2 linked regions of the Acaryochloris sp. CCMEE 5410 genome follow. The protein of the gene in region 1 interacts with the protein of each later gene in a pairwise test. Links are inferred from orthologs where the notes say so. Each region holds a gene or a part of one and is shown on either strand. Other genes may lie near its edges.

What was found.
Region 2: the proteins of ON05_RS14020 (region 1) and ON05_RS12875 interact in binary tests that used the Escherichia coli proteins (3 or more experiments, as listed by UniProt). The link is inferred for Acaryochloris sp. CCMEE 5410 from one-to-one orthologs.

What each region holds. Positions count from the first base shown.
Region 1 is NZ_AFEJ02000001.1:3,067,401-3,073,742, reverse strand. What follows is about bases 1-3,162. They hold ON05_RS14020 (trans-splicing intein-formed DNA polymerase III subunit alpha N-terminal partner DnaE-N), read left to right. Parts: upstream 1-365; coding sequence 366-2,960; downstream 2,961-3,162. Other genes in these bases: ON05_RS14025 (bifunctional (p)ppGpp synthetase/guanosine-3',5'-bis(diphosphate) 3'-pyrophosphohydrolase), read right to left, coding at 1-118. Also shown: ON05_RS14015 (hypothetical protein), read left to right, coding at 3,210-6,342. UniProt on the Escherichia coli protein: DNA polymerase III is a complex, multichain enzyme responsible for most of the replicative synthesis in bacteria. This DNA polymerase also exhibits 3' to 5' exonuclease activity. The alpha chain is the DNA polymerase catalytic subunit.
Region 2 is NZ_AFEJ02000001.1:2,802,906-2,809,979, forward strand. Bases 1,961-4,937 are described here. They hold ON05_RS12875 (DNA polymerase III subunit gamma/tau), read left to right. Parts: upstream 1,961-2,386; coding sequence 2,387-4,489; downstream 4,490-4,937. Other genes in these bases: ON05_RS12880 (alpha-amylase), read right to left, coding at 4,482-4,937. Also shown: ON05_RS12855 (GrpB family protein), read left to right, coding at 1-132; ON05_RS12865 (GrpB family protein), read left to right, coding at 893-1,348; ON05_RS12870 (hypothetical protein), read right to left, coding at 1,590-1,736; more of ON05_RS12880, read right to left, coding at 4,938-5,978; ON05_RS12885 (serine/threonine-protein kinase), read right to left, coding at 6,188-7,074. UniProt on the Escherichia coli protein: Part of the beta sliding clamp loading complex, which hydrolyzes ATP to load the beta clamp onto primed DNA to form the DNA replication pre-initiation complex.

The sequences.
Region 1 (6,342 bases):
TCAGGGTTTGTTCGGCAATGCCATCCTTGTCTTCAGCACCATCGACCTCCAGCATACATTCCTGTAGCCAAACGGGCAGTTCGAGATCGGTCGGTGAGACTGTAGCTTTCAAATTCATGCTACATCGGGGTACGGAGAAGACAGTTTAAACAAATCTTAACAGAGGCTTGTCCCCTATGGATTAGCTTTTGTAAAAGTGCAATCTTAATTCATTTGTATAAATTCTATTTTACCCAACTCCGAGACCGCTACTGCAGACAGTCGGGAAATCCTTATACAGTCAGCCATCACAAATAATGTTGGGGCGGTAGTCGTTGCGATCGCAATCCGTTACCCTATAGCCAGGTTTAGCAAGGATGTGGCCAATGTCTTTTGTGGGTTTGCATATTCACAGCGACTATAGTCTCTTGGATGGAGCCAGTCAGCTCCCAGATTTGGTGGCCCGCGCCGTGGAACTGAATATGCCTGCCATTGCCTTGACGGATCACGGGGTGATGTATGGGGCCATTGGCTTAATTAAGACCTGCAAAAAGCAAGGGATTAAGCCCATCGTCGGCAACGAGATGTACGTGATCAATGGCGATATCACTAAGCAGGAGCGTCGGCCTCGCTATCACCAGGTGGTTTTGGCGAAGAACAAGAAGGGCTACCAAAACCTCGTTAAATTAACGACTATCTCCAGCCTGCATGGGGTCCAAGGGCGCGGTATTTTTTCTCGACCCTGCATTAATAAAGACCTGCTAGAAGAGCACCATGAAGGTCTGATTGTCACTAGTGCCTGCTTAGGAGGGGAGATTCCCCAGGCGATTATGAAGGAAAAGCCGGATATCGCCCGGCGGATTGCCAAGTGGTACAAGGACCTATTTGGCGATGACTATTACTTAGAAATTCAAGACCACGGCTCCCAGGAAGATCGGGTCGTGAATGTGGAATTGGTGCGGATCGCCCAGGAACTAGATATTAAGGTGATTGCCACCAATGACTCCCACTTTATTTCTTGCTATGACGTGGAGTCCCATGATGCCCTGCTCTGTATCCAGACAGGCAAGCTGATTACGGAAGACAAGCGACTGCGCTACAGCGGTACGGAGTACCTGAAAACCGCTGATGAGATGGCCCTGATGTTTCGGGACCATCTAACGGATGATGTGATTTCGGATGCGATCGCAACCACTCTGGAAGTTGCAGACAAGATCGAAACCTACGATATCTTCCGGGACCCCCAAAGTCCTGACTACGAAGTACCAGAGGGCTATACGGCAGAAACCTATCTAGAGGAAGTGACCTGGGATGGCCTGCTGGAGCGCTGCAACTGCAAAGAACGATCCGAAGTCACGGATACCTATAAAGAACGTCTGGAATATGAGCTGGAAATGCTCCAACAGATGGGCTTTTCCACCTATTTCTTAGTGGTGTGGGATTACATCAAATATGCCCGCGACAACAATATTCCCGTGGGACCGGGGCGGGGCAGTGCGGCAGGTTCTCTGGTTGCCTATGCTTTAGGGATTACCAATATTGACCCGGTGCATCACGGTCTGCTGTTTGAGCGGTTCCTCAATCCAGAACGGAAGTCTATGCCTGATATTGATACGGACTTCTGTATCGAAAAGCGGGACGCCATGATTGACTATGTGACCCGCAAATATGGCGAAGATCGGGTGGCCCAGATTATTACCTTTAACCGCATGACCTCCAAGGCGGTGCTCAAGGATGTGGCGCGGGTGCTGGATATTCCCTATGGGGAAGCAGATCGGATGGCGAAGTTGATTCCGGTGGCTCGGGGTAAACCCACGAAGCTGAAGGTGATGATCTCCGATGAGACGCCCGCCCCAGAATTTAAGGAAAAATACGATAAAGACCCAATTGTGCGTCGCTGGCTAGATATGGCGATTCGAATTGAGGGCACCAACAAAACCTTTGGGGTCCATGCAGCGGGGGTGGTGATTGCCTCGGAACCCTTGGACCAGATTGTGCCCCTGCAGCGCAATAACGATGGGGCGGTGATTACCCAATATTTTATGGAGGATCTGGAATCCCTGGGCCTGCTGAAAATGGACTTTTTGGGTCTAAAGAACCTGACGATGATCCAAAAGACCACGGATTTGCTGAAGCAAAACCGCCAGCTCGATCTGGATGTGGATCGGGTGCCGATGGATGATCCAGAAGCCTTCCAGCTCCTAGCGCGAGGGGAACTAGAAGGGGTGTTCCAGCTAGAGTCCTCGGGGATGCGGCAGGTGGTCAAAGACCTAAAGCCCTCCAATATTGAGGATATTTCTTCGATTCTGGCCCTCTATCGACCGGGTCCGTTGGATGCAGGGCTGATTCCCAAGTTTATTAACCGTAAGCATGGTCGCGAAAGTATTGACTATCCCCATGATCTGATTAAGCCGATTCTGGAAGAAACCTACGGCATTATGGTCTATCAAGAGCAAATCATGAAGATTGCTCAGGATATGGCGGGCTATTCCTTGGGACAAGCTGATTTGCTGCGGCGGGCCATGGGTAAGAAGAAGATGGCGGAGATGGAGAAGCACCGCGAAATCTTTATCGATGGCGCTGCCGAAAAAGGGGTCGATAAGAAGGTCTCTGAAAATCTCTTTGACCAAATGCTGTTATTTGCGGAATATTGCCTGAGTTATGACACGCCTGTATTGACGTTGGAGTATGGTTGGCTGCCCATTGGTCAGGTGGTGCAGGAGCAGATTGAGTGTCAGGTCTTTTCGATTAATGAGCGAGGGCATCTATATACGCAACCGATTGCCCAGTGGCATCATCGGGGTCAGCAAGAGGTGTTTGAATATACCTTGACGGATGGCTCGACGATTCAAGCAACGGCGGAACATCAGTTTATGACGACGGATGGTCAGATGTACCCGATTCAGCAGATTTTTGAGGAAGGGTTGAGTTTGAAGCAATTGCCATTGCCTTGGCAGTTAGGGTTGCCGCAAGTTAGTTAAATCAGACTATTTGGCGAAGCCTGACGGGGTAATGTAGTTCTCTATGTTGCTCAAAGGAATACTGTTATCTTTGGTGGCAGTTCGGATTGGAATCTTTCAGGTAAAACAACTAAGAAAGTACTTATATTTCTCAAGGTTATCGCAAATCATAAAACAGCCTTTTTTGTTTCTTCCTATAGTGTTTAGGGAATATTTATTGAATGAGATTGAAATCTCATTATAAACAAAAAATAGTTAGAATAAAACACTATGATTCCGACTAAATGGATCAATGCCGCTGATTTAAATTCATGGGCAAATAGCAGGGAAAGCCAAGAAAGATTGCCTCATTTACTACGGCTTTTAGTACATGCTACTGTCACACATCTTCAGAGAGTTGGGTTTCCAGCTGGTGAGAGTGTACAGATGGGAGGATGGGATGGAGTCATTGAAACTGAAGAAGGTAATGCTTTCGTTCCCAGCGGCTGTTCTGTATGGGAGCTAGGTGTAAATACAAGAATTAAAACAAAAGCGGATGCTGATTATAAGAAACGATGCGATGATTCTTTAGGATTATCTCCTCCTGAAATAACCTTTGTATTCGTCACTCCACGGCGATGGGCAGGCAAAGAGAGATGGGTTCAGAAGAAAAATTCTGAAGGTATTTGGGCTGAGGTCAGGGCATATGATGCGGATGATTTGGAGCAATGGCTTGAGCTTGCTCCAGCAGTTCATGCTTGGCTAGCCCAAATACTTGGCAAATGGTCAGAAAATTTTCAAGATTTGAGTAGTTGGTGGGATGAATGGAGTAAAACAACTGCTCCAAGACTAACCCCTTCATTACATTTATTAGGACGAGAACAGCAATCAGAGAATGTTAGAGACTGGCTAAATAACTCACCATCAAAACTGACTATCCAAGGAGACTCCTATGAGGAAGCTTTAGCTTTTTTCGCAGCAATAATATATGAGTTATCAGAACAGGATCGAGTTCAATATCTATCTCGGTGCGTTCTTGTGAAGAAGGACTCATTATGGAGAAACTTTAATAGTTCTCAGCAGTCGCTAATTCTTATCCCTATATTTAGCTCAATTACATCCATACCTCAGAACCATCATGTCCTAATTCCTATAGGAAGAGAGGGAAGCCCCAATCAAGACACTATTAAACTCTCACGTTTGTCTAGAGAAGGCTTCATCAATAATTTGATGAATATGAATTTCTCACGGGAACGAGCTAGCGTCCTATCCAAGGAATCTAAGCGAAGTGTATTGTTATTACGCCGTCTAATTTCATCGAACTCTGAAACGCATACTCCTCAATGGGCAAAAGCTGAAGAAGCACGTCAGTTTCTTCCTGCCTTGATTATCGGGGCTTGGGATGAAACAAAAGAAGCTGATCGTAGGGCTGTAGAAAGTCTTGCTAACAAGCCTTATGGAGATGTTATCAATGATCTGGCCCGCTGGCTCAATACTTCTGATTCCCCTATTCAGAAAACTGGAGATGTATGGCAGATAGTATCACATGAAATTCTCTGGCACTACCTATCACATTTTATAGTGAGTGACGATCTAGATCGATTTGAAAATTTAGTATGTTCAGTCTTAGGAACTTTAGACTCACAAAAAGAACTCTCCTTAGAGCAACCGTTTAGTGACAGTTTAAGTGGTAAAGAGCTACCTCATTCATCTTTTATTCGGCAAGGTATAGCTGAAACAATGATGATCTTATCGGCTCTAGGTTTACCTTCAGGGCTACAAGATGCAGTGACTCCACAACGTAGAGTGAGTCGTATTGTACGTAAGCTACTCAACATAGAATCCAGTCATCAACGACTGATGTCTCTCTCAAGCTTGTTGCCCAAGTTGGCAGAAGCAGCACCAGAAGAATTTCTAGAATTCATAGAACAAGATCTAGAAAAAGAAAAGCCAATATCACTAGATTTATTTCAAGTGAATTTGTTGGGAAACTCTCAGCATATATACTTACTTTGGGCACTAGAAACACTTGCTTGGGAACCAATTTACCTTGCAAGAGTCAGCATTATTCTAGTTAGGTTATCTATTCTTGATCCTGGCGGTAATATAACTAATAGACCTTTCAATAGCCTGTGCGAAATTTTTAAATGTTGGAATCCCCAGACTTCAGCTCCTTTTGATAAACGCTTACGTGTTCTTAACACTCTGTTGTCAGTTGAGCCGGATGTTACTTGGCGTTTACTTTGCAACCTAATGCCAAGGAATACAGGTGAAATATCACATCCAACTTATAAACCTCGATGGAAAGATTGGGGTGAGCAAAACCAAGAGGTTAATTGGAATCAATATTGGTGCAATATTGATGATTTAGTGAAGACAATGCTGGGCTGTGTAGAATCTGATGGTCGAAGATTGCGTGATATAGTCAAACTCCTTGAATTACAGCCACCTAATATTGTCAACAAAATCGTTGAATTCTTACATTCAATTGACACTTCCGAAATTCAAGATTCTGAACTTGTAGAAATATGGATTAACTTACGAAATATAGTTAGTAGGCAGAAGAAGTTTAATGATTTAAAGCCGAGACTATCCACAGAAGTAATAAATGCTATTGATTTAGTTCATCATAGGTTTGAGCCTCAAAGCATATCCTATAAATATGCTTATGTCTTTGATTATAATCCCTATCCTATAAAATACTTAGATTTGGACTGGCAATCAAGATCTTCTGAGGCTCAACAATTGCAGTATGAAACTGCTAAAAAAGTTTATTCTGAACATGGACTTAAGGCCGTATTGGATATTGCTATTAATGCTCCTAAACCTCATTTGCTAGGTGAAGCTTTTGCTAAAAATAGTCAACTTAATGAAGATGATTTGGTCATCATAAAAAATGTATTAAATGAGGGAAAAAGCAAGCTAAATTATTGTATAGAAGGTTTTTTCGGAAAGCGACTTGAGATATTAGGTATGGATTGGGCAATAGATATAATAAACCAATTGAGATTAGATAATTTTTCTAATGAACAGCTGTTTATACTTTTATCCCAATTCCCTTTTGAGAGTGAAGCCTGGGATATCATATCTCAATTTAGTGAAGAGCTGAAAGCACTTTATTGGAAAAAGGTGCCTACACATTGGGTAAGCATAAAAGATTGTGAAACTGCAATTCATGCACTGCTCAATATTGATCGTCCTTACGCAGCCCTAAATCTTGCTGGAATATCTTTGGATCAGGAAGCTGGCCATGCTCAAATACATCCTAATACTCTTATCAAGATTCTTGAGAAAATAGCGTGTTTGAATCCAAACTCTGAATTTCCCCAGCCAGATATAGCGATAACTAATTACTATATTGAGAAAGTTTTTGTTTCTTTGGATGCATCAGATTTTGTTGATCTAAACAAAATTGCTGAACTAG
Region 2 (7,074 bases), 270 kb from region 1 along the record:
CCCATTATCGATCTATTAGACCTCTTGCATAATTGGATTTGCGATATGGTATTGAATCTGATGTTGTTCCTATTCAGTGCCATACCCCATGAATTACGAAGCAGCCCAAAAGCTGAGTGCAAAAGACTTTAAGCGACGAACTGGAGTCTACAAACAAACCTTTAAACGCATGCTCCACGCATGGCATACCTATCACCTCAATCGCTCAAATGCAGGAAGACCTCCAAAGTTGTGTCGTTGTGATCAACTGTTGGTGGCCCTTCAATATTGGCGAGAATATCGGACCTATTTCCACATTGCTGGAGATTGGGAAGTCTCTGAATCAACCGTCTGCCGTATTGTCCACCAGGTCGAGAGTGCTCTGATGAACTCAGGACTCTTCCGCTTACCCGGCAAGAAACATCTAATACAAGGATTTGAGCGACCTGATGTTGTCGTGATGGATGTGACTGAGACACCGATTGAACGTCCTCAAAAAGGACAAAAAGCGTATTATTCAGGAAAAAAAGAGGCATACCCTCAAATGCCAGATTATTGCTGACCGCAACACTTTAGAGATTATCTGTCTGAGCTTTGACAAAGGTCGTCGGCATGATTTCAGATATTCAAGGTTCAGGTATCCATATCCATCCAGATACCGAGAGTCTGCAAGATAGCGGATATCAAGGGATTGCAGCCTACCACGCCAACAGCTATGTTCCTCTCAAGAAGCCACAACACGGTGAACTGACTTCCCTGCAGCGAGAGTATAACCGTGCTTTGAGTCAGGAACGAATGGGGATTGAACACATTAATCGCAGCCTGAAGATTTTCAGAATTTTGTCGGAGCGCTATCGCAATCGTCGTCGTCGCTACGCGCTTCGGTGTAACTTGATTTCAGCTATTTATAACCATGAGCTATCTTTGGCTGCTTAAGGGATGGCAAACAGCCATACCACATCGTGAAATGAATATTGCAAGAGGTCTATTGATTGAGGTGCAGTGCATCACCCAAGTTGATGAGCGCAGTTCATCCATGGAGCAACTAGGGTACGAAGTCATGGGGGAATTTGGCATCTCAGGTCGTCGGTTCTTTCGCAAAAATAACCAACATGGTATTCGGACCCACCATATTCATATCTTTAACCACAGCTCAACCAAGGTGAAACGTCATCTGGCATTTCGGGATTACATGATTGCCCACCCGACAGATGCGAAGCAATACAGTGACTTGAAATGCCTGTTAGCTAGTCAATATCCCACAGATATCGATGGCTATATGGACGGTAAAGATAGCTTTATTAAAGCCATAGACATCAAGGCAGGTCAGTGGAACGCTTTACAAACCGACCAGCCGTCAGGGACCTAATGCTTCCACGCTTAATTGGATGCATAATGCAGCATTGGTGGCTGGGAGAATGATTAGCGACTGGCTGAGATCCACTCAGGGCTTCCTTGAAGGTCGCATCACTTTCAAGATCCATGATCCAGAAACGTTTGTCTTCACTGCTTCTTCTCAGAAGACCGATAGTTTAAGAAACGTGGTTTCATCCCACTCCATAAAGATAACTGTTTGCCCCAATGCCCCCAACCATTGGGGTTTTCTCCCTTTAAGAACGGGCACCTCTAAAGTTTTTATAGACGGTCAATAACCAATGATAGGCTTCTTCGAGTCCATCGGTCGTATCGACGTCTATCCCTACTTTTTTCCACTCCTCTACTCGTTGAAAAGAAAGTAGATTTCTGAATTCATCCATAGATGGTATTTCCATAATCTTAGGAGCCTTCAGCCTATGTTTATTAGTACTTCCGGGCCCTTTACCTTTGCAATTCATGCCTTGGCTCAGATAACGCCATCACTCCCAGAATACCCAAAAGAAGACCTTTTTTTAATGCTAGGTAAAGTCAGCAGATTTTATCGCTTTATCAAATACCAGAAATCACCTTGGAGTCATCAGTATTTTCTATAGCGCAACTCACTTTCAACGTCTCTCGCGATGCAACACGCCCTAAAGAACCCTGTACAAGCCGTATTAATAAAACATAAAGAAAATCGAAGGAACCGGATATTTTAGATCAAGCCTATCCACCGATCTGGGCATCAATCAGCCTATTGAGAGGTAGCCCCAATTCGCAGCACTCCATCTGGCAGATTCCGTGCCCAGCCAAGATCTGCTATCACCAGTCCATCTAGTCTGGCGGTTCTCTAGGCCTAAATCGCGAGGTGGTATGCTAATTCCTTTCTCCATCTTCTTGAGCCAGCCTGATTGTAATGACCGTTCAAGCACCAAGACAAAGCTTTTATGCTTTCTAAGATCTAGCTTGAGAAGCATTAACAGTAGCGCCATTCGGAAGCTCATCCACTAGAGTAGAGGTGGACGCCTTTGCTAATTGATTAGGGCAAGTTGTGGCTTACGAACCGCTGCATCATAAATATCGTCCCCAAGTCTTTGCAGATTTAGTGGGACAAGATGCGATCGCAACCACGTTGACCAATGCGATTGAGTTCGAGCGGATTGCTCCTGCCTATCTCTTTACTGGCCCTCGGGGTACGGGAAAAACCTCCAGCGCCCGCATCCTCGCCAAATCCCTCAACTGCCTCAATAGCCCAAAACCCACACCAATCCCCTGCGGTACCTGTTCCGTTTGCCAGGAAGTGGCCCTAGGCACATCTCTCGATGTTATCGAAATTGACGCTGCCAGCAATACGGGCGTAGACAATATTCGCGACTTAATCGAACGGGCTCAATTTGCACCGGTTCAGTGTCGATTTAAAATTTACTGCTTGGATGAAGTCCATATGCTCAGCACGGCAGCATTTAATGCCTTGCTGAAGACATTAGAAGAACCCCCAGATCGGGTGGTGTTTATCCTCGCGACGACAGATCCCCAAAGAGTCTTACCCACCATTATTTCTCGCTGCCAACGGTTTGACTTTCGGCGGATCGCTCTAGATCCCATGATTCAGCATCTCACCCATATTGCTGAACAAGAATCGATTGCCATTACTCCCTCGGCGGTAGAACTGATTGCCCAAGTTGCCCAAGGCGGGTTACGAGATGCAGAAAGTTTACTCGATCAGCTCAGCTTACTCTCGGGGGAAATTGATAATACCCAGGTCTGGGATTTAGTCGGCTCCGTCCCAGAACAGGCGCTCTTAGCCCTACTGCAAGCCATTATCGAACAACAGCCAGCATTGATGGTCGAACGTACCCATGCCTTGCTCGATCGCGGTCGGGAACCGTTAACGGTACTTCAGAATTTAGCAGGCTTTTATCGGGATTTGCTGATCGCCAAAACGGCCCCTACTCGCAGAGATTTAGTGGCCATCACGGCCCCGACTTGGACCGATCTGTGCCAGCTCGCCCAGCAGTTTGAGGTCAATGACATTCTGGCCAAGCAACAGCACCTACGCAATTGTGAAACTCAAATCAAGAATTCTACCCAGCCTCGCTTATGGCTAGAAGTCTCACTTTTGGGTCTGTTACCAGGTGCCGCCCAGTCTACCGATCCGAAGCCGATTCTTATTCAGACCTCACCCCAGCCCTTAGGAACTGCAACTCATTCACCGGAGCCAGTATCAGCAGGACCTGCTCACCCCGTTCCCCCGCCGGAAGCCCCTGCCCCCACTCAAACATCCCCAGTTGCTGACACGCCCCAACCCGCTGCTCCAGCAAGTCCCCAGGCCCCTCCAGCCCCAGAGCCTCAAGTTATCCCCCAACCAGAGGCCCACCCTCCTGCAGCCGAGGACTTACCTGCACCTCTAGAAGACTTACCCGAACCTCTAGAAGACTTACCCGAACCTCTAGAAGACTCACCCGAACCTCTAGAAGACTCACCCGAACCTCTAGAAGAAACTCCTGCCCCCCTGCCTAGCCTGCAGGCAGACTCCATTCCACCCCCAGCGCCCCCACAACCCGAAACGACGCCTGCTCCACTCCCACCCCCCTCAGACCCTTCTGCCCCTGTGCAGATTGATCTAATGGAGGTATGGCAGCAGCTTTTACAAAGCCTGAATTTGCCCAGTCGGGCCTTGCTAAAAGAACATGGCCAACTCCTCTATTGGCAAGGGCGAGAAGTTCGGATTGGCATTCGTAAAACCTTACTTCGACTGGCTCAAGGCAAAGTCCAAGAACTAGAAGAAACCTTCGAGAAGTGCTTTAATCGCAAAGTTAAAGTCACCTTAAAAGTCCTGACTGAAGAGCAAATGCGAGCCAAACCGGCCTCCACCTCTTCTGCTCCACCGCCTGTCTCTGCCCCACCGCCTGTCTCTAATCCACCGGCCAATATGGCTGCGCCCCAGCCGGTTGCAGCTCCTCCTGCGCCCCTGCAGAATGGTCATGCAGCCCCACAAACTGCGCCAGCAGCACCTACTGCAGCACCGCCCACCTGGCAAAGCGAGGACGAAATCACCTCTGCAGCCAAGAGTTTCGCCCAATTTTTTAACGGCGCTTTTGTGGATATTGATCCGAAAGAACCTGAGCAAACAGAAACGGCTAAATCTAAATAACGGAAGGCTCATCCGTTTGGGGAACCCATACAGAGACAGAGCCAGCCTTACAGACAAATTCAGCCCAACCCTCAGCATTGGTCGTGATCGGCTCGGAGATATGTTCTGTCACATCCCGATAGGTTTGGTGGGGGTGTCCCATTTCCATCCATTTGCAGCCCTGATCACCATTGCTAAGGATGACGGCCATTCCCCCTGGATGCTCATCCGTGCCTAAGCGAGTCCAGCCCACACAGTTGGCATGATCAAAATAGTCATACTGATCGCCATAGGCATAGGTCCGTCGAGCACCTAGGAACTTATCGATTAACCATTGATGACTGTCCAACCAAATTTCATACTCATTACCATCACGGCCTTTGTCCTTGTAGTGAGCCCCATAATAGTCCGCATAGAAAATACAGGGATATCCATCTCGACGTAACAAAATCAAGGCATAGGCCAAGGGCTTAAACCAAGACTCCACCACAGACTCTAACGCCTGCAAGGGCTGAGAATCATGATTTTCAACCAGAGTGACGGCTAAGGCAGGCTGCTCTTTCACCAACGTGTCATCAAAAATTTGGCGGAGGTCAAAGTCACACCCTTGCGTACTTGCCACCGTAAAGTTGTAGTGCAACGGGGCATCAAACAGCATGACGTCGCCCCCGGTGATTTTGACAAAATGGTGCAGGGCTTCAATTTCGTCGGACCAATATTCCCCTACTGCAAACAGCCGCTTCGGGGAGTGCTGTCGACAATGGTTCAGCCACTCGGGGAAAAAATCTGCTTTGACATGCTTGACGGCATCAAAACGGAACCCATCGATGTGGGTCGTGTTAATCACCCATTCTCCCCAACGTTTGAGTTCATCCCTGACTTCAGGATGTTCCATATCCAGGTCACACCCCATCAGGTAATCAAAGACTCCCTTTTCTAAGTCAACGTTGTCATCAAATTTTTTGTCTTTAAACAAATAGACTGCTTGCTGGCCATCGTTGTAGGCGTTATAGTCCACGGCATCAAAGTGCCACCAGTGCCACTCTAGGTCTGAATACTTGCCCTGACGACCTGGAAACGTGAAATGGGTCCAGACTTTGACGGTTTGAGTGTCACCAATCGGCTGGTGACGATTATTAGGATTCATGGGTCGCGCTTGGGCCTCTTCTTCGGCATCCGCACCCATCTTGTGATTAAGCACGACATCAGCATAGACATGAATGCCAGATGCCTGAGCCTCCTCAATCGCTGAGATATATTCATCTTTAGTGCCATATTTGGTGCGAATAGACCCTTTTTGGTCGAATTCACCCAAGTCATACATGTCATAAACACCATAGCCCACGTCATATCCTCCTGCTAGACCTTTATAGGCAGGCGGTAGCCACACAGCGGTGATACCCACATTCGCTAGATCGGCAGCTTTTTTCTTCAGTTCACTCCACAAACTGCCATCAGCGGCGTTGTACCAATGAAAGAACTGCATCATTACGCCGTTGGGTTCAGACATACATGACCTCTACTTGGAAAGATAGGGATTTCAATTTTATTCGTTAGGGATAAATTGGTCGAATTTTTTGGATTAAGGCTATATAGATTCGCCCTTAAAACATCCTTATCCAGGTATGGATGCCCCACTAATGGGCCTGTGCTCAATTGAGCAGATTCTCGTCAAAACTTGATGCAATATATCTTGAACCAAGGCCGATTCGTTGTGTTCTATTGACGATAAGCAATATATTTTAAACCCGTTTGCAGAGGATTACCGTTCTCAAGAATCGTGATTTCAGCGGTATTATCATTAATCCATCTCACAGCGCTTCGGGTGGTCGGTAAGGTGGAAGATTGCTCCAGCAAAATGCCATCGGCGTACTCCCAGGTACCAGTATGTTCTTGGGAAAAGCCATTGGTAAAGGTGATGCGGTTACGCCAAGTCCCATCCTGTTTATAGTGAGTGGTGCCTGTAAAAGGTGGCACAACATTCAGTAATTCAGCTTTCCAGGTACCCACAACAGCAGAAGAAGTTTGCTCAGACCGATCTGAGGCCGATGGCGTGGTGGGTTCAGGCTCTTCATCCAGACTGGGACTAGCCCCGCCGACAGGGACTGGCGCATTGGGCTGACCGGGCCGAAATAACAACAAACCGCCGATGCCGACTAGTGCGATCGCACCCACAAATCCCTTCCATCCTCTTAGAAAAGGCGGTATGCTCACGGCTTCCCGGTCTTGAGGCTGCTGAATGGTGGGTGTTTGAGAACGAGAGGCTTTCTGCGTAGGAGCAACTGTAGCGGAATCCCTCTGCAGAGCAGCTAACATTTCCTGAGCTGAAGAGAATCGCTCTCGCGGATGATAACGTGTGGCTCGGTCGAGGACATCTGCTAGGACACCATCAAGTCCAGAAGCATGTTGACGCCAGAGCAGCTCTCCCGTGCAAGGATCGCTACCCAAGTGTGTGGGCAATCTCCCCGTCAACAGAACCATCATTGATAGCCCAAGGCTATACAAATCACTGGAGAAAACGGGTCGCCCTGCTGCTTGTTCAGCAGGCATATAGCCCGGCGTGCCAATTACAATCGAGGACGTGGTTTGTCCTTGAGCGTTGATCT